DNA from 4 places in the Proteus sp. CA142267 genome. Region 4 is predicted to be linked to each of the others. Evidence: predicted binding sites of a transcription regulator. Region 4 holds the regulator's gene; each other region holds the start of a gene.
What was found. The regulator Fur, encoded in region 4, represses iron uptake genes when iron is present. The targets are predictions, from matches to a motif close to ATAATAATGAGAACNACTATCAA.
Positions count from the first base shown of each region.

Region 1 (6,453 bases), on a different contig from region 4:
CTTTTGTCATTCACTAATAATGAGTATTCGTCTTGTTAATCAGCAATAATATCACTATGCAGTTTGGCTCAAAGCCACTGTTTGAAAACATTTCTGTCAAATTTGGTGGCGGAAATCGCTATGGTTTAATCGGTGCCAACGGTAGCGGTAAATCAACCTTTATGAAAATTTTAGGTGGCGATTTAGTGCCAAGTAGTGGCAACGTATTCCTCGATCCTAATGAACGTCTTGGTAAACTAAAACAAGACCAGTTCGCTTATGAAGAGTTTACTGTGCTTGATACCGTGATTATGGGGCACACTGAACTTTGGGAAGTGAAGCAAGAGCGTGAACGCATCTATAGCTTACCTGAAATGAGCGAAGAGGATGGTTTACGTGTTGCCGATCTTGAAGTGAAATTTGGTGAAATGGACGGTTACACTGTTGAGTCTCGTGCTGGCGAATTATTGCTAAACGTAGGTATTCCATTAGAACAACATAATGGCCCTATGAGTGAAGTGGCTCCGGGTTGGAAATTACGTGTGTTACTTGCACAAGCTCTGTTTGCTGATCCGGATATTTTGTTACTGGATGAACCGACGAACAACTTGGATATTGATACCATTCGTTGGCTTGAGCAAACGCTAAATGAACGTAATAGTACCATGATCATTATTTCCCATGACCGTCACTTCCTAAATATGGTATGTACGCACATGGCTGACTTAGACTATGGTGCGCTTGCTGTTCATCCGGGTAACTATGATGAATATATGTTTGCTGCAACTCAAGCGCGTGAACGTTTATTAGCCGATAATGCAAAGAAAAAAGCACAAATTAGTGAGTTACAATCTTTCGTAAGTCGCTTTAGTGCTAATGCTTCTAAATCACGCCAAGCAACCTCTCGCGCTAAGCAAATTGAGAAAATTCAATTAGCTGAAGTTAAAGCATCTAGCCGCCAAAACCCATTCATCCGCTTTGAGCAAGAGAAAAAATTATTCCGTAATGCGCTTGAAGTGGAAAATATCTCCAAAGGCTATGATGATAATGCCCCACTGTTTAAAGACGTCAATATGATGCTTGAAGTGGGCGAAAAAGTTGCCATTTTAGGTAACAACGGTGTGGGTAAATCGACAATGATCAAAACATTAGTTGGTGAATTAACACCGGATACTGGTCGTTTAAAATGGTCTGAAAACTCAAACATTGGTTATTACGCACAAGATCATGCAACTGATTTTGAAGTCAATATGACGGTGTTTGATTGGATGAGCTTATGGATGAAACCAGAAGATGACGAGCAATCTGTACGTAGCGTATTAGGTCGTTTACTGTTCTCTCAAGATGACTTGAAAAAATCAGTTCAAGTTTTATCGGGTGGCGAAAAAGGCAGAATGTTATTTGGTAAGCTTATGATGCAAAAACCAAATATTCTGATTATGGATGAACCAACCAACCACTTGGATATGGAATCTATCGAATCACTGAATATGGCATTAGAGCTTTATCAAGGTACTTTGATTTTTGTTTCTCATGACCGTGAATTCGTAAGTTCATTAGCAAACCGTATTATTGAAATTACACCTGAAAAAGTGACTAATTTCCAAGGAACTTACGATGAGTTCCTTGCGAAGAAAGGTGTCACACTTTAATTTCATAACCAAATTAAAGTAATAAATAGTAAAAAGGCTCGATATTATTTATCGAGCTTTTTTATTTTGGCTTTAGCCAGTTTAAGTCGCGTCAGCGTCTTAAACATAAAACCACCTGCTTTGCAGGTGGCATTCAAGGGTTATACCAAGAAAAACACCTTCCGTTACGAAATAGTTAATTAACCCAAGAAGTTATCATTTATAGACATTTTTGCATAAATTAATTTACCTTAGTATCGATTATATGAATAATAGTGTTAATAGTAATCATTATTATTCGGTGACTTATTGTGATTGATTTTTATGCATTTAAATTGAAACCGGTGGCATTACTCTGCTCTGCCACCCTTCCTTTTATTTTGACTACACAGGCTTTTGCAGAAGAAAAAGCAAAAACGGAACAAGTTGAGAAGCTTGTCGTTAGTGCTCAAGCGCTAAAAGTAAATACCAGCTTGCAAGAAACGCCTAAATCCGTTTCTGTCATTTCCCAAAAAGATCTCGAAACACATGCCCCTCAAAAACTTGATGAAGCCTTACGTTATACCTCTGGTGTTGTTTCTCAGCCCTTTGGTGCCGATAACGATACTGACTGGCTTCGTGTGCGAGGGTTTGAAGCTGCAACTTATTTAGATAACAGTCGCCTTTTTCGTGATGGTTATTACACATGGCTACTTGAGCCTTATGGTTTTGAACAGATTGAAGTGGTAAAAGGTGCATCAGCTGTATTATTTGGTGAATCGACACCCGGTGGTGCGATTAACGTCGTACAAAAGAAACCCAGCTTTAAGCCTCAAAATGAAGTATTTCTTGAGGTCGGAAATAATGATCAGCGTGGGTTAGGCTTTGATGTTTCAAGTACAACTGATGATAAACGTGTGCGTTATCGTCTTGTTGGCTTAATGAAAAAATCAGATGGGGAATTATCTCACACTGATAGTGAGCGGATTTATCTTGCGCCAAGTGTTGCGATTAATCTAACTGACGATACATCACTGACCTTTATGGCAACCTACTTGCATGATGATGGTACACCGACTAATCCTTTTTTCCCGGCTGCCGGTACATTAATTTCATCTCCTTTTGGTAAAATTAAACCGTCAACTAACTTAGGTGAACCGGGATACGATAAATATAAACGTACTCAAATTTCAGCAGGTTATTTATTAGAAAGTAACATCAACGATGTTTGGTGTTTTTCTCAACGTCTAAACTATGGCTATAACGATCTGTTATTGCGTAGTGTCTATGCATTCCCTAATTCAGATATTACGGCAACAGAACTTGGTCGTGGCATCGTTTTCCGTGATGGTAAAAACCAAAGTATCTCTTTTGATAATAACGTTGTTGGTGAATGGGATACGGATAATTTCGAACATACCTTATTAGCGGGTGCTGAATTGCAGTATCACCAAACCAAAGGTGATGAGCAAGATAATTACAGCTTTGGTACGATTAATCCGTGGAATCCTATTTACGGCAAATATACCCCACTTAACCCTGCTGATAATATCAATCGTACCATTGATAAAACTCAATATAGCCTTTACTCACAGTATCAAACTAAATTTGATAGCCGCTGGGTTGCAATGGCGGGTATACGTCAAGATTGGGTGAAAACAGAAAATAAAGCTCAAGCAAAAAATGAGGATAAATCACGCACTGATAGTGAATTTAGCCTCAATGCAGGATTAATGTACCTAGCAGATAACGGTCTATCTCCTTATGTGAGTTATTCCGAATCTTTTGAGGTGATGAGTACTATCGATCCTGCAACTAAAGATCTGTATAAACCATTAAAAGGTGATCAAATTGAAGCCGGGGTAAAATATACACCTGATTTTATGGATGGTTATTTTAATATTGCTTGGTTTGATATCACACAGAAGAATGCACTAGTTGCAAATCCAATGACTTCTGTTTCAACACAAGCTGGTAAAGTGACATCAAGAGGTGTTGAAGTAACAAGTGAAATGCAATTAACGGAACGTTTAGCATTAAAAACCAATTACACCTATACCGATATGCAAACCGATGACACTGGAAATAGAGGTAAACAACAAGCCGGTTTAATTCCTAAACATACTGCATCTGCTTGGGGTAGTTACACTATTCCAATTACGGGAACCCAAGATTTAACTTTAGGAACGGGTGTGCGTTATTTAGGTAAATCTAAAGATAATCCTAAGAACAGTGATTTAACCGTACCTAGTGCAACATTATGGGATATGGCTGCAATCTATAATTTCAATAAACAGTTGCAATTACAGTTAAATATCAACAATATTCTAGATAAAGAATATCTTTCTGGTTGTGATTATTACTGTTATTACGGGCAATCTCGCTCTGTTTTATTGAATGCTAAATATCGTTGGTAATTTTCTTTATTATTCCGTCTTTTGTTGTTAACCATACAATAAAAGGCGGAATATCATTTTATAAATGAGTGACCATGTTTGAACTCTCAAATATTCAAATGGATCGCGGTGGACGCACTATTCTATCAATTCCCTCACTGCGTATTTCAGATCTAGGATTAACCATTGTGCTTGGTCATAATGGCTCAGGTAAATCGACTTTGGTCAGTTTATTATCAGGTCAGCAAGCTCCAGATAGTGGATCTATTACACTAAATAACAGCAATATCTCACATTATAAGCCCCGCGATCTGGCTAAACAGATAGCCTTTCTCCCCCAAAAGCTTCCCGCTTCAGCTGGATTAACTGTCAGAGAATTAGTGCGTTTAGGACGATTTCCTTGGCGTGGAACATTAGGTCGTTGGAATAAAAAAGATGATGAAATTATCACTATAGCAATGGAAAAAGCGGGAGTTCTTCCTTTTGCGGACACACTCGCCGATGATTTATCGGGTGGTGAACGTCAACGAGCTTGGGTTGCAATGTTACTCGCTCAGCAATCACCTATTTTAATTTTAGATGAACCAACATCAGCACTAGATATACATCATCAATATCAACTAATGGAATTGTTGAGTGAGTTAAACCAGACTCAGCATGTTGGTATTATCATTATTTTGCATGATCTTAACCTCGCCTTGCGTTATGCCACTCATATTATCGCACTTAAAAAAGGCGAAATTGCGTTTGAAGGTGAGGCCTCATTACTTTTTGATGATGAGCGACTTTCTGCTCTTTATGAAACACCAATAAAGCTGATTGAGCACCCTGATAATCAAGGTTCACAACAACATAAGGTGGCAGTGGTATGCGTGTAATATTACAAAAAATAGTTAAATCACTGTTTTTTTATCTGGCTATTTTATTTATTACTCCCATTGTTAATGCTGCGCCAAATAACAACAAAATACCACAACGTATTATTGTTTTAGATTGGGATTTACTGGAACAAATATTAACGCTGGATGTTATTCCCGTAGGTGCAACGGAAATTGCTGGGTATAACCAATGGGTAGCTCACCCTATAGCCCCAAATTCTATTGAAGAAGTGGGTATGCGGGCAGAGCCTAATTTAGAAAAAATAGCATCGTTAAAGCCGGATCTTATTTTAGCGTCTAGCTCACAACAAGATTTATTACCTGTATTACAAACTATCGCTCCCGTTATGTATTTACCTAATTTTTCTCGTCAAGATAATGCAGCTCTGGTTGCTTTAGCGCATTTTAATACCCTCGCTACCCTTTTGGGAAAAGAAGCGATTGCCCAACAAAAATTAGCTGAGATGGAGAGTACTTTTGCGCAATTAAAAGAAAAAATACAACAGTCATTTATTACGTTGCCAGAAGTAGAAGTGATCCGTTTTTCTACATTAACATCCGTCTTTTTATACACAGAAAACTCAACAACTGAATATGTAGTTAATAAGCTGGGATTGAAATCGGCAATATCTTTATCTCCTCAACCTTGGGGAATTGATCAGCGAAGAATGAATGTATTACAGCAGGTTAAACAAGGCTATGTCCTTTATATGTTGCCATTCCCCGATGAAAGTAAACTGCAAAAATCTGTGTTATGGCAAGCCATGCCATTTGTTCAGAATGGACATTTTCATTCAGTGAAACCTGTATGGAATTATGGTGGAGTAACATCGTTAACGTTAATGGCAGAAGCAATTACCGAAAGCTTATTAGATATGGCACCGAATAATGAAAATTAAGCAATATACTTTCTATTTTTTGGCAATCATCTTATTAAGCATTATCAGCTTACAAATTGATAATTCTCTTTCATTATTTCGCCAATGGTATTTATTGGGAAACTCAGAAATACACGCTCCATTTGCTGATGTTTTTTTTATTCATGCACAATTACCACGTTTAGCAATGACATTGCTTATTGGGGGGATCTTCGGTGTTGTCGGTAGTTTAATGCAGCAATTAACGCAAAATAACCTGACATCGCCATTAACATTAGGAACTTCATCAGGAGCTTGGTTAGCTTTAGTTATTGTTAATATCTGGTTCACCGATTGGGTTGCGGATCACAGTGCATTAGCTGCGACAATGGGCGCTTTATTCGCGTTTGGTCTCGTGATTATTATTGCCAGTATTCGCAATATGACCGGCTTACCTCTCGTTGTTTCCGGTATGGTTGTGAATATATTATTAGGTGCTATTGCAACCGCATTAGTGACGTTAAATTCTCAATTCGCTCAAAATATATTTATGTGGGGAGCTGGAGATTTAGCTCAAGATGGTTGGGATACTTTTTTTTGGTTATTACCTCGAATTACACCTATTTTACTTATTTTTATTTTTGCGCCTCGCATTCTCACACTATTACGTTTAGGTCATGAAGGCGCAACAGCTCGAGGGCTGTCTGTTTTACCTGCATTTGCCTTTTTTATT
Region 1 is NZ_QPMG01000001.1:66,144-72,596, forward strand. It holds gene C0T34_RS00335 (ABC-F family ATPase) at 33-1,631, shown strand; gene C0T34_RS00340 (TonB-dependent siderophore receptor) at 1,922-4,006, shown strand; gene C0T34_RS00345 (ABC transporter ATP-binding protein) at 4,081-4,863, shown strand; gene C0T34_RS00350 (iron-siderophore ABC transporter substrate-binding protein) at 4,854-5,762, shown strand; gene fhuB (Fe(3+)-hydroxamate ABC transporter permease FhuB) at 5,752-6,453, shown strand, end outside.
Region 1: a site for Fur is predicted at 1,886-1,908, ahead of C0T34_RS00340 (TonB-dependent siderophore receptor). Genes of this name have one in related genera too.

Region 2 (6,453 bases), on a different contig from region 4:
AAGCTTACCTTGATGTATCTGACAGTAAGCATTGTCATGGCTCAGCAACGCTGATAGCTCAAGAAATTCGCCAGCAAATTTTTGATGAGTTAAATCTCACGGCATCCGCAGGTATTGCACCGATTAAATTTCTTGCAAAAATTGCCTCTGATATGAATAAACCAAATGGGCAATTTGTTATTACACCAGAACAAGTCGATGATTTTATTTTAAAATTACCACTTAATAAAATACCGGGTGTAGGTAAGGTGACATTTGCTCGTTTGCAAGAAATGGGGTTAGAAACTTGTGCTGATATTCGTCGCACCGATGTCATTTCTTTAGTAAAAGCGTTTGGAAAATTTGGTCAAAATTTATGGGAACGCAGTCATGGTATTGATGAACGTGAAATTAATCCAGATAGACTCAGGAAATCAGTCGGAGTTGAACGTACTTTTGCCTCAGATATTAATTCTTGGGATGATTGTTTGGCATTACTTGATGGATTGTATAGCGAATTAGAAAGGCGATTAACAAAAGTTAAACCGGATCTAAGAATAGCAAGGCAAGGCGTTAAATTAAAATTTGATGATTTTCAATTAACAACACAAGAGCATGCTCATCCTATTTTAGAAAAAGCCGATTTAATCAATATTGCCTATCAAGCATGGCATGAGCGTCGAAATGGTAGAGGTGTTCGGTTAATCGGATTTCATGTCACCTTGCAAGATCCACAAATAGAGCGACAACTTCTTTTAGCGTTATAAAAATTAAAAAAACCATAGTCAATCAATAGATAGACTATGGTTAACACAGTTAATTTATGTAGTTAATCTATGTAGCATTACCAACGATAATTCATTGTTGCTGTCATCGTTCTTCCAATGCCATAAAAACAAGCCGTATCACCAGCACAAGATGCAACATAATGTTTATTCGCAATATTATTCATATTAAGCTGAATTTCAGCACCTTTTAAAGAAGGTGATAATTCACCTAATGAATAACCAATCATCGCATCGTAAAGAGTCACTGCAGGTACACTAACTGTATTTTTGGTATCGCCTTGAGATACACCCAGATATCTGACACCAACACCCGCTTTAGCGCCATTAAATAGCCCAGAGGTTTCATCATATTGACCCCAAAGTGATGCTATATGTTTAGGAACTCTAGGGAGTTCTTTTCCTTGTGTTCCCGCAATAATGGTTTTTCTTACTTCAGTATGGGTATAAGAATAACTGCTGATAAATGAAATGTTTTCAGTTAATTGGCTATTAATTTGTGCTTCAACACCACGGCTTCTAATTTCACCCACTGGTTCAAAATACGCTTTTTCAGCATTGTAGTTGGTAACATTACGTTGTTGTAATTGATAAACAGAGAGTGTTGCCAATGTTTGCTCATTTGGTGTGAGGTGTTTTATTCCGGCCTCTAATTGACGACCTTCGCTAGGCTCAAAAGGGGCACTTCCTGGTGCTCGGCGAGTTTGTAAATTAGGTTCGAACGAAGTGCTATAGCTTATATATGGTGAAATACCATTATCAAAAGCATATAAAAGCCCAGCACGACCCGTTAGTTTATGATCATCTTGCTGATCATAGCTTTTCGCTAAGAAATCATGAGTACGAACTTGAGCCCAATCTTGGCGTAATCCTGCAAGTAAGATCCAATTTTTCCATTGGATCTGATCTTGTAGATATAACCCAATTTGATCACGTTTTTGTAGCTGATCGGTCGCAGGTTTTTGTAAACTCATATCGATAGGATAATGATAGTTAGGATTACGCCAGTCAAGATCGTACTCTGGCCCTATTGCTCGAAGCAAATTATCTTGATCTTTGCTCCATTGATAATCAATACCAGCAATCACAGTATGATTAAGTTTTGCAGTGGTAAAGTCGGCTTGTAAACGAGTATCTATTCCTAAAGTATCTGTTTCACGTTGCTCTTGTTGTGCTCGGCGTTCAAGAACATAAGGGTTATCTTTTCTTAAAGAGCCAAATACAAGATATTTATATTTCTGATTAATATGGCTATATCGAGCATTTTGTACAATTTTTAGTGAATCACTAAATTCGTGTTCAAATTCATAGCCTATACCATATTGTTGACGCCATGATTTATGGTAATCGGGATTGTTAACATCAAAATCAAAGGGAATAGTACCTGCCGGAGTGCTTTTAACCGTACCATAAGCAGGTAAAAAATTACGATATCCAGCTTCAGGCTCTTGCTGAATAAAGCTTAGTAGCGTTAAGCGAGTTTGTTCATTAGGTAAGAAAGTAATAGCTGGAGCAAGTGCAAAACGTTCTTCTTTATAGTTTTTTATTTGAGTGTGTTGTGTTTTTGCAACACCGTTTAGGCGATAAAGCACTCGATTGTCATCACTTAATGTACCTGAAAAATCAAAAGCGGTTTCTGCTAATTTATCATTGCCTGCTCGTACTTGAATATGGCGAATAGGGGATGCAGTTGGTCTTTTGCTTGTCATTGCCACAAGGCCACCCGGATTGACTTGGCCATAAAGAACGGATGCAGGCCCTCTGACCACTTCAACGCGCTCTAATAACCAGGGATCAATTGCACCCGTTGATGATGAAGCGCCCATTCCATAACTTAGGCCGTCAAGAAAACGGGGGGCATAACTGTATCCACGAATAAAAACCTCATCATTACGATTAGAACTTCCACGATATTCTGTGAAAACTCCGGGCGTATAACGTAATGCTTGAGAAACTGAACTGACATCTTGAGCATCCATTTGATCACGCGTGATCACACTAATGGATTGTGGTGTTTTTTCAATTTCACTCGGTGTTTTATTTGTTGATAACGTTTTTGTTGCCACAAAACCGGAAACAGGCGCTTGAGGATCTTGCGATGGAGATGCCGTAACAATTATCTTTTCAGGTATGTTTTGATTGACGGCTGCATGAATTTGAACAGAAAGTAAACTTAGAGGTAAGGCGAGAAAGACGCTAGCAACGTAATTTTTATTAGACACAATAGAACCCTTTAGTTTTTTATTTTTTAACTTTAAATATGGAAGCCATGAAAATATCACTCCGAAAACATTAATACTAATGATAATGATTAGCATTCTATATATTTAATTCATTAAGATTTATTTTTTATTCGATAATGGAATAAGTGATTATGTAATTGGCTATATAAGGAATAAATTATGATCTTTAAGGGAAATAGCGTGTAATTTGAGGGGATAATTTATTTCTTGGTGATAGTTTTAGGCACAAAAAACCCGCCAATTAAGCGGGTTCCATTATTAATATTAAAGCGAAATTATTTAGCAGGGATCGCTTTTAAAATCGCAGTTAATAATTGCCAGTATTGACCGACGCTTTTAACGTGAACACGTTCGTCTGGTGAGTGAGCACCACGGATTGTTGGCCCAATAGAAACCATATCCATATCTGGGTAAGGTTTTTTGAACAGACCACACTCAAGACCTGCGTGGATAACCATGATGTTTGGCACTTTATCAAACAGTTGTTGGTAAGTGTCACGAACTAAATGCATAACAGGAGAGTCTGCATCTGGTTTCCAACCTGGGTAACCGCCTTTGGTTTCGATATCCGCTTTAGCCAGTTTTGCTAATGCTGTCAGCATACTAACAACATAGGTTTTACCGCTATCAATCAGAGAACGAATTAAGCATAGGATTTCTACTTTATCGTCAACAATGCTAACAACACCTACGTTTAATGAAGTTTCAACAACACCTTCAACGTCGTCACTCATACGAATAACGCCATTTGGCATAGCATTAAGTAGGTTAATTAAGCGTTCTTGGCAATCTGCTGTGAAAACTTTTTTATCTGTTGTTGTATCAATTAATTCAACTTTTAGATTTTTTTCAGCAATAGCTAATTCTGTTTTTAACAGAGCTTCAAATTTCGCTTTTACTGCGTCTAGTTGGCTTGCTTTATCCGCTGGAATTGCAAAAACAATGTTTGCTTCACGAGGAATAGCATTACGCAGTGTACCACCATGAAAATCAATTAATTTCAGTGATAATTCTTCTGCATGACCTGCTAAGAAACGCGCTAATAATTTATTTGCGTTACCTAAACCTAAATGGATATCGCCACCTGAGTGACCACCATTTAATCCTTTCAGAACCAGTTGTTTAACAACGTGGCCTGCTGGAATTGCATCGTAAGAAAGGCTTACTGTGGTTTTAACATCAATACCACCCGCACAACCCATGTAGATTTCACCTTCTTCTTCAGAGTCTGTGTTGATAAGAATATCAGCTTGTAACCAACCTGGTTGTAAACCAAATGCTCCGTCCATGCCTGTTTCTTCAGTCATGGTTAACAGAACTTCTAATGGGCCGTGTTTAACAGTATCATCAGCTAAAACAGCTAATGCAGATGCCATACCTACGCCATTATCTGCACCTAATGTAGTGCCTTTAGCTTTGATCCACTCGCCGTCAATGTAAGGTTGAATCGGATCTTTTGTGAAGTCGTGAACGGTGTCGTTATTTTTTTGTGGCACCATATCTAAGTGTGCTTGTAAAACAACGGCTTTACGATCTTCCATGCCTTTAGTTGCTGGTTTACGAATTAAAATATTGCCAACTGCATCGCGCTGTGCAAAAAGACCTTTTTCACTTGCCCAAGAAAGAATATGGGAAGCTAAGGCTTCTTCATGATGTGATGGATGTGGAATCGAACAAATTTTTGCAAAAATATCCCATAGTGGTTGTGGGGATAGAGTAGATAGTTCAGACACGATGGATCTCCTCTAACAGCATCTGTGTTATTGATAGCCTACCGCTTTTTTAAGGGCTAGCTTTATTATTCTGAGCGTTATACGCCAATATAGTTGAGAATATCACTTTCTTCTGATGAATGCGTCATTCTATTCACATCTCTATCTAAGAAATTAGATCTCTATTTGTATTCATTTTTTATATAGTTTGTTTTTTAATCATAAAAAGATATTACAGAAAAAAATAAGGATAATCTCACCTGTTTTCACGTTTTCTCTGGTTTTTAGGCGCTCAAATCACTATAATCTCGCGCAACCTTTTTTTCCGCAAAAAAGCTTCTCTCGAAATTCAAGTAGCTAGGATCACAATATTATGAGCGAAAAATATGTTGTAACGTGGGATATGTTGCAAATACATGCCCGTCAATTGGCGCAACGTTTATTACCAGTCGAACAGTGGACAGGCATTATTGCTGTCAGCCGTGGGGGATTAGTCCCTGCTGCATTACTTGCTCGTGAATTAGGTATCCGTCATGTGGATACAGTCTGCATTTCTAGCTATGACCACGATCATCAGCGCGACCTCAAAATCTTAAAAAAAGCAGAAGGTGATGGTGAAGGCTTTATCGTTGTTGACGATTTAGTTGATACTGGTGGTACTGCTAAAGTTATTCGTGAAATGTATCCAAAAGCCCATTTCGTCACTATCTTTGCAAAACCAGAAGGGCGTCCTTTAGTGGATGATTTTGTGGTTGATATTCCGCAAAATACATGGATTGAACAACCTTGGGATATGGGGGTTGCCTTTATTCCACCAGTTTGCGATCAAAAATAAGTTGATAGCATTCGTTTTGCTGTTTTAATTGAGATCCTCGCTTAGGCGGGGATTTTTGTTTTTAAGCTTTTTTTCTCTTCCTCTTAATGATGCCTTCGTGCGATTGCTTGTCGTGATACACATTGTTCCAGCCAATTTCATGCTATGATAAAGCCAGACTTTTTAGCCCCTTTTATACGATATCCACTGATTTGAAGAGTGATATGGCAAACAATACGAATCTTTCTGAAACTTTATTTAAGCCACGAGCAAAACACGCTGAAACCTCAACGCTAATTCAGTACACCCATCCCAAATCGAATATTAATACCTATACCGTGCTTAATGGTACGAGCCAGAAAAATTGGTATCGAACTATTCAACGTTTACTTTGGATTTGGCGTGGAATTTCTCCTATTGAGATAGAAGAGGTGTTAAGCCGAATTGCGGTACAGGATGCCCCTCGTAGTGATGATAAATTTATTGATACCGTTGTCGGGTATCGTAAAGGTGGTTGGTCATTTGAGTGGTCGCATCAAGCGATGATCTGGCAACAAAAAGCATTACGTGAAGAGTCTGGTGATGTCGCAGCAGATTGTTGGTTACAAGCCGCACATCTTTATAGTATTGCCGCATACCCCTTTATTAATGGTGATTTTTTAGCGGATCAAGCCGTTATTTTGTCGATGAAAGCCTTTGAGAATGCGACGAAATTTTCTTCTTTTGACGTCAAAAAACTGACATTTAAATTAGAAGGAAAAGGGACGACAACAGGTTTTCTCCATTTACCGAAAGATTGCAGAGGCCCTTATCCTACTGTGTTATTTTGCGGTGGGTTAGACGGCTTACAAAGCGATTATGTTAGTTTCTTCCGTGATTATCTTTCCCCTAAAGGTATTGCAATGTTAACACTGGATATG
Region 2 is NZ_QPMG01000011.1:36,253-42,705, reverse strand. It holds gene dinB (DNA polymerase IV) at 1-746, shown strand, start outside; gene C0T34_RS15710 (TonB-dependent siderophore receptor) at 824-2,986, opposite strand; gene pepD (beta-Ala-His dipeptidase) at 3,283-4,740, opposite strand; gene gpt (xanthine phosphoribosyltransferase) at 5,093-5,554, shown strand; gene frsA (esterase FrsA) at 5,758-6,453, shown strand, end outside.
Region 2: a site for Fur is predicted at 3,060-3,082, ahead of C0T34_RS15710 (TonB-dependent siderophore receptor). Genes of this name have one in related genera too.

Region 3 (6,453 bases), on a different contig from region 4:
GAACCAAAAGGAATAATTTCAGGATCTTTACATGCTTGAAGGACATTGAAAATAGAGGTGCTTATTTCAACATTTTCACTCATGTGTAGCCCTTTGCTGGCTGTCACCTGGCCAAAACGGTTATTACGATGTGCCACGTAATAACCGGATTGTGGTCGCGCAGCTATCCATCCTTGGCTTTCTAATAACTGATACGATTGTAAAACAGTCATTAAACTTAAACCTGATTGTTTCACCGTGTCCCGCAATGAAGGTAAACGGTCGCCAGATTGCCAGATATTATCTTCAATTTGTTGGCGTATTTGCGCTGCAAGCTGTTCATATCGAGTCATATAAAACTGTTTACCTCAAAACTGTTATAGTCATTTTTAAACTTATTGTCACTATTATAGCTTACTGTCATATGGTCTACTAATCCACACGATTTACCTGCAATTTACATTTTTATATCAATATAACGAGGTTTTTTATGCTTGGGTTAAGTGCCTTTGATTTGGCGCGTATCCAGTTTGCGTTCACAGTTTCTTTTCATATTATCTTCCCTGCAATTACTATCGGACTGGCTAGCTTTTTAGCCGTATTGGAAGGTTTATGGTTAAAAACTCGCAATAAGGATTATTTAACGCTATTCCATTTTTGGTCAAAAATATTCGCTGTTAACTTTGCTATGGGCGTTGTCTCTGGTTTGGTCATGGCCTATCAATTCGGAACCAACTGGAGCTTTTTCTCTGATTTTGCGGGCTCAATTACAGGTCCTCTACTCACTTATGAAGTTCTTACTGCTTTCTTCTTAGAAGCTGGTTTCTTAGGTGTGATGCTGTTTGGTTGGAATAAAGTAGGCGAAAAACTTCACTTTTTCGCGACCTGTATGGTGGCATTAGGTACATTAATGTCTACGTTTTGGATCTTGGCTTCAAATAGTTGGATGCAAACACCACAAGGGTTTGAAATTATAAATAACCAAGTCGTTCCCGTAGATTGGCTCGCGGTTATTTTCAATCCATCATTCCCTTATCGCCTTGCTCATATGGGTGTCGCAGCTTTCCTTGCTTCGGCCTTCTTTATTGCTGCATCTGCCTCGTGGCACCTACTCAAAGGTCATAAAACATCCGCCATGAAAAAGATGCTTTCAATGTCTTTATGGATGATTTTAATTTTAGCCCCCATTCAAGCACTCATTGGTGATGTCCATGGTTTAAATACTTTAAAACATCAACCCGCTAAAATTGCCGCTATTGAAGGTCACTGGGAAAATGAACCAGGAGAAGCAACACCGTTAATTCTCTTTGGTATGCCAGATATGGATGCTGAAGAAACCAAATATAAGATAGAAATTCCTTATCTTGGTAGCATGATCTTAACCCATAGCTTAGAGAAACAAGTTCCAGCATTAAAAGAGTTTCCTAAAGAAGACAGACCTAACTCACTTATTGTCTTCTGGTCTTTCCGCATTATGGTTGGCCTTGGCATGTTAATGATTTTAGTCGGTGTTTGGGGAACGTGGCTACGCTATAAAAAGAAACTTTATGAATCTAAAACTTTCTTACGCTTAACTTTCTTAATGGCGCCTTCAGGACTTATCGCTATTCTTGCCGGTTGGTTTACAACCGAAGTAGGACGTCAACCTTGGGTTGTTTATGGCATACAACAAACACGAGATGCCGTATCTGCACACGGTGAAATGCATATGAGTATTAGCCTGTTGATCTTCTTAATTGTTTATAGCTCCGTATTCGGTGTTGGATATGCCTATATGTTAAAACTGATCCGTAAAGGTACACCGGAGGTTTATCATGGGAATTGATTTACCAGTCATTTGGTTCGTCATTATCGTATTTAGTACGTTAATGTATATTGTCATGGATGGTTTCGATCTTGGTATCGGTATGCTTTATCCATTTATTAAAAGTGACCAAGATCGTGACTTAATGATGAATACCGTTGCTCCGGTGTGGGACGGTAACGAAACATGGTTAGTCCTAGGCGGAGCTGCATTATTTGGTGCTTTCCCATTAGCTTACGCGGTTATTCTTGATGCTTTAGCAATGCCTCTAACATTAATGCTTGTCGCCTTAATTTTTCGTGGTGTCGCATTTGAATTTCGTTTTAAAGCCGATGACAATCACAAAGGTTTTTGGGATAAATCATTTATCTTTGGATCTATCTTAGCCACTTTTATGCAAGGCGTTGTCGTTGGTAGCGTAGTTCAAGGTTTGCCAGTTGTTAATCGCGCTTTTGCAGGTAGTTATTTTGACTGGTTATCCCCTTTTGCACTCTTTTGTGGATTTGGATTAGTCATCGCCTATTCCTTATTAGGATGTGGTTGGCTAATTATGAAAACCGAAGGTCATTTACAGCAGAGTCTATATAAGGTCGCTAAACCGCTTACACTTGTTATGCTTGCAGTCATTGCAGCAGTTAGTGCATGGACACCATTAGCACAACCTGCAATTGCTGAACGTTGGTTCACATTACCAAACCTGTTCTTCTTTTTACCTGTTCCTCTTTTAGTGTTGTATAGCACTTGGCTAATTTTACGCTCAGTGAAAAAACAAGGACATTACCTGCCTTTCTTTGGTGCGCTGGCTTTAATTTTCTTAGGTTTTGCAGGATTAGGGATCAGTATTTGGCCTAACATTATTCCACCTGCAATTAGTTTTGTAGAAGCGTCCGCACCGCCAGAAAGCCAAGGATTTATGCTAGTTGGCGCACTGTTTATTATTCCAATTATTCTCGTGTACACATTCTGGAGTTATTACGTTTTCAGAGGAAAAACAAATTATGAAGAAGGTTATCACTGATCCACAAATACAAACCAAGCCCTCATTATTAAAAAAATGGGGATGGTTGATTACTATTTGGTTTTGTAGTGTTTTAGCCTTATTCGCAGTTTCTTCCCTCTTTCGTTTTTTAATGACGTTAGCCGGAATGAAAGTCAAGTAAAGGCAAAATACATACAGCAATATAATCAACTAGCACCGAATACGGTAAGCTATAGAATAGAAGTAAAGAAAGGGCTGAAGTTATCTTCAGCCCTTTTATCTTTATTTAAGATAGTGAACGACTCTTTAATGTCATTAAAACTTAACCTATTCTTATTAAATACTCTTTTAGTAACTAATTTTATATAAATTGCTTTGTTATAAACATAAAACACAAAAGAAAATATTTTCACTTATCCATAATTAACTAAATTTAAATCAAACTCCTTGATAAAATCACTTTAAACACATCATTTTTGATTAATAATAAGAGATAAAATCTTTTTCATGTGTTTATTTCGATAAATAAAGATATAAACAATCCTATAAAAAACTATCTTCTCTAGAAATAAGCTGGAATGAATGTTGAATTAGGCTTCCAAAGTAATTATGATATCGCCACCTAGCAGGTTCATATCTGTATTATTCTATAACGACACGTCAAATGAGTCATTTAGATATGCCCTGATGATTAATTCAAGAATTGAATCCACCACCCTATTAAAAGTATGGGTAATGGATAATTTGTGTTCAAAATACATATTTCGATAATTTAGAATTATCTTAATTGCTAAGAAAGATCACTTACACTAGGCTTACGTATTGTTGCTACTAAATTAAGGATGAAGTCATGAATTGGTATTTGGAAGTCATTAAAAATAATTACGCTAACTTTTCAGGCCGTGCTCGTAGAAAAGAATATTGGATGTTTACTCTAGTAAATACCATTATTATTACCATCCTATATGCTATTGTGATTTCATCAATAGACATGAATACGGGTGAAATGAGTGGATTAGGTTCAATTGTTGGTATCATTTTAGGTATTTACTCTTTAGCTATTATTATCCCTAGCCTTGCAGTGACTATTCGTCGCTTCCACGACCAAGATAAATCAGGTTGGATGTTCTTACTTGCATTTATTCCTGCTGTTGGTGGATTAATTATTTTTGTCTTTATGTGCCTTGAAGGTACTAAAGGTGACAACAGATTCGGCCCAGACCCTAAAGCTTAATCTATTGTTGCATTAATATGACAATACAGTGGGTACACCTACTATTAAGTTTACTCACTGTATTAATTGATTTTCCTACCTTTATTACAAATATCTAAAAACATTCCTTTCTTTAAATAAAATAACACTGGCTCATCTCCTCCCGCATTGTACTTTGGTATTTTTACTTACTTCTAACGTTTCTAATTAACGACATCACGTTATTACACCATGCTTATTGCATTGATCCTTAAGTTTTTTCTTTGTTGTGATTTTGAACTTAGTCACACAATATAAGTAAAAAATACGCTTTCCTTTACTAAATCAATGTTAATTTTGATAATGACTATCATTATTAATTGAAAATGATAATATCTACGTCAATAAAACAATTAAATGAGTCAGGTAAAAAAACGTGAGTAACCAAAAAACACCTCAAGAAAAAAATATTTATAAACCAGCGCCTCCTCGCCTAGTTCAAGTAAAACGTATTACTGATGTTACACCGGGAATGCGTTGTATCACCTTTACGAGTGATGATTTAGATACTTACCCAGCAGATACTGCGGGAGCACATTTAAAAATATTCTTACCTTTAGAAGGCCAAGTTAAACCTACTGTACCAGGCTTTTCTGAAAAAGGTCCTAAATGGCCTGAAGACGAACCAAGATCGATTGTACGTACTTATAGTGTTCGTGCTATTCGTCCTGAGCAAAAAGAGTTAGATATTGAATTTGCCGTACATGACGATGTAGGCCCTGCTATTCATTTCGCGCTAAATGCTAAGCAAGGCGACTATATTGGGATCACTAATCCGGGTGGCCCTGATCCTTTATTAGCACCTGCGTCACATTACTATATGGCAGCCGACCCAAGTTCATTACCTGCTTTAATGGCTTTAATTGAAACCATGCAGCCTAATGTTCAAGGAAAAGTTGTTATACGAGTAGAAGACGAAACGCATCGCCAAGAAATTAAACACCCTAGTGGCTTAGAGATAATCTGGTTGATTGGCTCAGTAGAAGAACAAACTCAGAACTTAATTAATGAATTTGTGTCATGGGAATTGCCTGCTGAAGATGTGGCATTTTGGATTGCAGGTGAAGACAAAATTATTCGTGCATTAAGACGCCATATTCGCCGTGATAACGGTTACGATCGTAGTTTGATTTATGCCATTCCTTATTGGCGTTTTGGTTATGACGAAGAAGGCTATCACGCTGAACGTCATCATGTTATGGATAACGAAGACATAAGCTAAGTAATAAAGTAAAGATCAAGCGTTGGCTGTACAGGCTGCATATTAAATACTTCAATAATATGCAGCCTTTTTTATTATAAAAATGTAATCAATGTATATTCTTCTTATCTTGCTGATAATTTCCATCATCATCTATATAGATGACGGTAATGACTTGATTGGTATCAACTTGCCCTTTATATTCAATTTTTTGTTTTGAAAACGGCGCTATCATTGTGGCCTGAATTAAAGATTGCTCTTTATTCTCTTGTGTATATATTTTGGAAATCGTAAAAAAATAAGCTGAAGAATTACTAATCTCTAAATTCTGCTGTTCCTTTGTAATCTCAATCTGTTTAAAAATAGCGTTACTCGTTAACTCGAGTTGTTTAGGGCGGTAAAAAAGCTTAATACGAGTTTGTAATGCTAATTGCAACGTATTTGTATTTTCACCACTGTTAGGTTTAGGCGGAATATCAAGCACATTAAGATAAAAAATAGACTCTCTATCTTGAGGCAACTTATTGTCTAATTGTTGTATTTTTAATTGTGCTCCTCCATTAGAGGAAACTTTCATTATGGGAGGGATAACAATAAAAGGAGCCGTTGTTGTCTCAGGGGTTGATGCAATATCACCATCATCTATCCAAGATTGGACTAATGTTGGTTGTTCACTGCGATTAAAAATTTGCAATGACAGTGTTAATTTGTCCATAGGAAAAATTAGACGTGTACGTTCAAGTACTACACTCGCTTTTGTTGTCGATGTTATAAGCATAAAAAATAAAATAAAAGTAGCATTCATTATTTTTTTCATTAGATACGCTCTTTAGTCATAAGACATTACTAATGTCGCTGTGCTTGTTATTTTTCCTTGAGTGACTGAATTAGCATTATAAGGATAGTAATAAGCCCCCATATTTATCGAAAATGCAGAGGATAAGTTGCCACCTTGATTAACACTGAAAATACTGGTCGCACTACCTTGAGAATTAATATTGTCAGAAAAAATAACGGGGCTATTGATATTATCGCTTTTTACTACACGGAACCCGATCCCCCCTGCACCTTGCGCTGTTGTATTAGTTAATATAGTTTTATCTGTCGCCAATAAATTTTGGCTTGATAAAAACATCTTAATATTTCTAGACGTTTTTGAGCCACTTAAAAAGTCTTGGCACGTAAAATTTAATGTAAAAGGTGTGTATCCTGCTTTATCTACCGTTTTTGCATCTTTT
Region 3 is NZ_QPMG01000001.1:329,023-335,475, forward strand. It holds gene C0T34_RS01530 (PLP-dependent aminotransferase family protein) at 1-332, opposite strand, end outside; gene C0T34_RS01535 (cytochrome ubiquinol oxidase subunit I) at 470-1,804, shown strand; gene cydB (cytochrome d ubiquinol oxidase subunit II) at 1,794-2,801, shown strand; gene C0T34_RS01545 (DUF2474 domain-containing protein) at 2,782-2,943, shown strand; gene C0T34_RS01555 (DUF805 domain-containing protein) at 3,613-3,996, shown strand; gene C0T34_RS01560 (siderophore-interacting protein) at 4,391-5,236, shown strand; gene C0T34_RS01565 (molecular chaperone) at 5,325-6,032, opposite strand; gene C0T34_RS01570 (fimbrial protein) at 6,045-6,453, opposite strand, start outside.
Region 3: a site for Fur is predicted at 4,312-4,334, ahead of C0T34_RS01560 (siderophore-interacting protein). Genes of this name have one in related genera too.

Region 4 (6,453 bases):
TCGGCGCCAAATATGATTTTAAAAACAGCCTAGTATTAGAAGCTGCATTTGGTCAGGCCGATGGTTATATCGATCAGTATTTTGGTAAAGTTTCTTATGATTTCCCAATTGCTGACAATGCATTAAGAACGTCTTACCAATTCTACGGTGCTAAAGATAAAGTTACCGGTGGAGGTGTTAATGACGTTTATGATGGGCTGGCATGGTTACAAGCACTGACTTTTGGTTATACCTACAATGTATTTGACTTCAAAGTAGAAGGAACATGGGTTAAAGCTGAAGGTAATCAAGGTTATTTCTTACAACGCATGACCCCGGGCTGGGCAACCTCTAATGGTCGTCTTGATGTCTGGTGGGATGGCCGTTCTGACTTTAACGCCAATGGTGAAAAAGCACTCTATGCTGGCGTGATGTATGATCTGAAAAACTGGGATCTGTCAGGCTGGGCGGTAGGTACTTCTTATGTTTACGCATGGGATGCTAAGCCAAGTGGTAAAGCCATTTATGACCAAGGTCAGCGTATCAGAGAAAGTGCATGGAATGCGGATATTATGTATACAGTTCAAGAAGGTCGCGCTAAAGGCACTCTCTTTAAACTTCACTATACCCGTTATGATAACCACTCTGATATTCCTAGTTATGAAGGTGGTTTTGGTAATATTTTCCAAGATGAAAAAGATGTTAAGTTTAATGTGATAATGCCATTCACTATTTTCTAATATTGGCATAAGGATAAAGTGTATTAATTGCACTTTATCCTGAATAAAACTAAAAAAGCTAAATACGATTACGATAAGTAAAAATAAGTAGTAGGAAGGTAGGGATGCAGTAATTAAAAAGAGCTTTATAAATAAGCCTTGTTAATAAAGTGAAGTTGTCAGCAGTAGTAAGAAGTAGAAAAGTAGAAGTAAAAGAGTTGAAGTAAAAAGTAGTAAGAGTCGTTTTAAAATCGCAGTATGTAGTAAAAGTAATGAAGTAAAGTCGTCATGTCATGTCGCCTGAGATAAATGTGAGTGGGTTATGTTTATCTCCAGTGCTTCAGTTATTTCGCAGAATTTGCGTAAGGTATTTACCCTAAGTAAAGGCAGTCAGAGTGGGTATCGTAGTGGGGGGTAAATACCTTTATTTTTCATTCCTTTCTTTTTAGTCCTTTTCATCCTTGTAGGTTTTTTTATTCTATGGCAAATTTCTTGCCATTCATTTGATCTCACCTTATTTATTATTCTGCATTGAATGCTGTTTGATAATGCAAGTTTTCAGGAAGAAGCATGTTAAAGCGATTGGACGATTTTTTATTAGAACCACCATTGAAGCCCTTTAAAGGTATAAAACGATTTATTGTTGAATTTCTTTTTTTTGGTGTAAAAGAGGCGCGTTCTTGTTTATTTGCCGGGTTTTTCTTTTTTATTTTATTTGCAACGCCAAGTAAAGGTGTCTTTGGGATACCCCGTTATGATGTGCTTCTTATTCTCGCTATCGCTTTTCAATTATGGATGGTGCGGGGAAAGTTAGAAACATGGGATGAATTAAAAGCGATCTGCTTTTTCCATATTGTTGGTTTTGTGATGGAATTATTTAAAACATCAGCGGCAATTGGTTCATGGAAATACCCTGATTTTGCTTACACGAAATTATGGGAAGTTCCTTTATTTACAGGATTTATGTATTCCGCGGTAGGAAGTTATTTAATTCAAGCATGGCGTTTTTTAAAAGTCCGAATAGATAATTATCCGCCTTATTGGCTGGCAACATTAGTTGCACTTGCGATTTATATTAATTTCTTTTCTCATCACTTTATTGGTGATTATCGCTGGTATTTAACTGCCTTTATTTTAGGTCTTTATGCCCGTAGTGTGGTTTATTTTACGCCTTATGATACAGAGCGAAAAATGCCCTTATTACTTGCTTTTGTTCTGATAGGTTTCTTTATTTGGCTTGCTGAGAATTTCGGTACATTTTTTGGTGTTTGGCAATATCCTAACCAAATTGGTGCTTGGTCTGCTGTACATGCAGGCAAATGGGGCTCTTGGTCACTATTGGTTATTGTTACATTTACTATTGTGGTTCATTTAAAACATATTAAACACAGTATCAGTGTGGCTAAGTAGAGTTATCCTCGGATTTTAGGCAATAAAAAAGGAACTGTTTACAGTTCCTTTTTTTTACTGAGAGATTATCCAGAATGAATTATTTCTCATCATGTGCGTGGCTATCTTCTTTACAATTGCCTTCAGCGCAGTGGCCATATAAATAAAGGCTATGATTGGAAAGCTTGATACCATGACGTTCAGCGATGTTTCTTTGGCGTAATTCAATTGCATCGTCTGTAAACTCGATAACTTTACCACAATCAAGACAAATTAAATGGTCATGATGGTGTTGTTGAGTTAATTCAAATACTGATTTACCACCTTCAAAATTATGTCGGGTAACAATACCAGCATCATCAAATTGGTTTAAGACGCGATACACTGTTGCCAGACCAATCTCTTCACCGATATCGATGAGTTTTTTGTAGAGATCTTCAGCACTGACATGATGGCACTCAGGATCCTGGAGCACTTCCAAGATCTTTAAGCGAGGAAGTGTAACTTTTAACCCAGCATTTTTTAACGCTTTATTATTGTCGGTCATGCGGATTTAATCCTGTTGCTAATGGTGAATTTAATTTTTGTGCTCACAAATAGGTTTTATTCATTAATGCTCGGGTGAATAAATAACCTCATTGATTATAGGCATGATATTTAAAAATAAACACCCCTACCTATCACACTATCTTAGCACACCATTGAATAATTATCATTCTCAATATTGAGTATTTATTTTATCCCAGAATTTCGTCTAGGCTCATTTCTTCTTTGATTTGAGCAACCCAAGCGTCAACACGCTCTTCGGTTAATTCTGGTTGGCGGTCTTCATCAATGGCAAGACCGATAAAATGATTATCATCTGCAAGCCCTTTAGAGGCTTCGAAATGATAACCTTCTGTTGGCCAATGACCTACGATAACAGCACCACGAGGCTCAATAATATCGCGGATAGTCCCCATTGCATCACAGAAATATTCTGCGTAATCCTCTTGGTCACCACAACCAAAGAGCGCAACAAGCTTACCATTGAAATCAATATCTTCTAGTGTTGGGAAAAAATCATCCCAATCACATTGTGCTTCACCATAATACCAAGTAGGAATACCCAGTAACAGAATATCGAACGCTTCGATGTCTTCTTGACTGGATTTTGCAATATCATGAACTTCGGCATTATCAGCGCCCAGTCTTTCTTGAAGCATTTTGGCAATATTTTCAGTGTTGCCAGTATCACTGCCGAAGAATATTCCTATGATTGCCATAAAGTGAGATAACCTCTTTTATTCTAAATTCGTTATATTTCAAATTGTAGCGTTATTGACTACGTATATTTTCACAAGTTACATACTACTTGCATGTTTCTAGTGACTCATTTACTTGTCACCTAGCTACACTTCAAAATATTTAGAGTATATTTGTCTGTGTTTGAACAATTACTAGTGAAAGATAAGCATTGTGTTTTCATAGTAGAAAACTAAAAATGTATTTTGACGAAAATAGCAGGCTAATTCTGTCGAATTTGTGTGGTTTATCTGCTAGCTATTCTTGTTTTGATGCATTTTTAAGGCGTGATTTTGCGCCAATTGCTCAAGTAATATTTCTTCAATAAGCTCACTACGACTGACGTTTCTTTCTGTCGCCAACTCATTGAGAGCATTTACAGCATCTTCATTTAATTTTAACTCAACTCGACGTAAGCCATTAACTCTGTCACGTCTTAATTGATTACGTTTATTAATTCTAAGCTGTTCATCCCGAGAAAGCGGGTTTGTTTTGGGTCGCCCAGGTCTGCGTTCATCTGCGAACAAATCCAGTGTGGTGCGATCAGTTTGTTCTTTTGCCATAAATTTTGCTGTGAAAGGGCGTATACCAATGACTAAATTGCGAAACGCCCAATAATACCCCACATAGTGATGTCTCGCCACTGCTTCCTGACTTTAACCTATTGTGATTTGGTCTTTTTATCAACAGATACTGTTTTTAAGTATAATAATTATACATTCTACTAAATTATCATTTTTTCAGTGGCAATATTTTAAGTTGTTAAGTTTATTAACTAAGATTTCTCTAAAAAGCGGCGAATTGCCTTAATAACGGTATCTGGTTTTTCTGAATGAACCCAATGTCCAGTGTTTGCAACAACAAAAGCGGTCGCGAGAGGAAATTGGCGAGCTATATTTTCACGATATTCATCTAAGATATAAGGTGATAAACCGCCTCGAATAAATAATACAGGATGATGCCAAGCAGGCACCTCTTGCCAGCCAATAATGTCTGAATAGGCATTTTTTATTGCAGGTAAATTAAATAGCCACTCACCATTTTTGAATGATTTTAGTAAAAATTGGATCACACCTTCTTCTTCAATAAAAGGACGCATGATTTCCACCGCATCTTGACGGCGTGTAACTTGAGCTTTTGTTACGGCTTCAAGTGCAGCAAAAATTTTATCATGGCGACGAACGTTATAAGCAACAGGTGACATATCAATCACAACAATATTGGCGATTCGCTCAGGGGCTAATGCTGTCATCGCCATCGCAATTTTGCCTCCCATTGAATGACCAATAATAATGGCTTTTGAGATATTTAAACTATCAAGTAATGTGAGCACATCTTGCGCCATATCTTGATAATTCATACTTTCACTATGAGGAGAATGCCCATGATTACGCACATCAATTTGTATCACGGTATTATCTTGGCGAAGTGCGCGACCTAAAACGCCTAAATTATTCAAATCACCAAAAAGTCCGTGGATCAAGACGATAGGTAAATTGGATGCAGGTGTCGTTTCAGGTTGGTGTAATTGATAATTTAATAATGTATTGAGTTTCATATTAATGACCAAAATAATTGCGATTTTCTTCTATGATGACATGCACAAGGTGGCTAAGCCAACTTATCGTAATAATATGAAAGAGTGATAAAGTTCAGAAATAATTGATAAGATAAATTTATAAAAAACCATAAAATCATTATTATCTAGATATATATTCTAAATTTATTTAAAAAGTTGAAATCTTGACATTGCTCAAAAATAAATAATTAGAATTTTATATTATTTGGAGGCTGGAGTGGTGTGATATAGCGGAATTTAAAGCTGACTTTGTGCGAATAAGTTCAAAGAATAGAAGATGATACCGAGATAAACAATAGGATAAATACCGAGCTTAGCCTTTAAAACGGTAGGATCTTGAATAGATCCTCTTTAAGTTATTGAAATTTACCTATTTTGTTTTTAAAGATTATATCTTATAATCCTAATTACTTTTTTTTGAAAACAGTACTGGGTAGCAATGAAAAAGATAGAAATTGATGACGAACTTTACCGCTATATTGCTAGCGAAACTAGACATATCGGTGAAAGCGCTTCAGATATTTTAAGGCGTCTACTGAAGCTCGATGCCAAACAGCCCGCACAACCAGTCGTTGTCACAGAGTCAGTACAAGCATCTGTTATTAAACAGGAAGCTGAACCTAAATCGATTACACCAGCAAAAAATCCGATCCGTGAAATGCGAGAATTGCTGTTATCTGACAGTTATGCAGAAAAAACAAAATCAGTTGATCGCTTTTTACAGATCCTTTCTACGTTATATAGCCTAGATAGCGCTACTTTTACTCAATCTGCTGAAACAGTACATGGACGAACACGTATCTATTTTGCTGGTGATGAACAAACACTACTCGATAGTGGACGTCATACAAAACCGCGCCATATTTCAGGCACGCCGTTTTGGGTTATCACTAACTCGAATACAGAGCGTAAGAGAACGATGGTACAAAGCATCATGCAGGATATGCAATTTCCTGCAAATGAGATTGATAAGGTGTGTGGAACTATCTAACCACTATTGTTAATTGATGCATTACAAAGGCTTTTGTTTAAAGCGTGATTGTGATGTCAAATAGGAGAAGATTTGTGGCAATTCATCCAAGAGCAGGGCAGCATACTCGTCAAAGTGATCTGATTAATGTGGCGCAATTAACGTCTCAATATTATTCACTTAAACCACAAGCTAGCAATAACGCTCATCGTGTGAAATTTGGTACATCTGGTCATCGCGGAAGTGCAAATCGCCATAGCTTCAATGAAGCACATATTTTGGCAATTGCACAAGCTATTGCTGAAGTACGTGCTAAAAATGGAGTAACAGGGCCATGTTACGTGGGTAAAGATACTCATGGACTGTCAGAGCCTGCATTTATTTCTGTTTTAGAAGTACTAGCTGCCAATAAAGTTAAAGTGATTATTCAAGAAAATAATGGCTATACACCAACACCGGCGGTCTCTTTTTCTATTTTGACATACAACGAAGCACATCAAGATATTGCTGATGGTGTCGTGATCACTCCATCT
Region 4 is NZ_QPMG01000002.1:72,007-78,459, forward strand. It holds gene C0T34_RS06090 (OprD family outer membrane porin) at 1-719, shown strand, start outside; gene C0T34_RS06095 (DUF817 domain-containing protein) at 1,269-2,108, shown strand; gene fur (ferric iron uptake transcriptional regulator) at 2,188-2,634, opposite strand; gene fldA (flavodoxin FldA) at 2,825-3,352, opposite strand; gene ybfE (LexA regulated protein) at 3,626-3,934, opposite strand; gene ybfF (esterase) at 4,147-4,929, opposite strand; gene seqA (replication initiation negative regulator SeqA) at 5,390-5,941, shown strand; gene pgm (phosphoglucomutase (alpha-D-glucose-1,6-bisphosphate-dependent)) at 6,016-6,453, shown strand, end outside.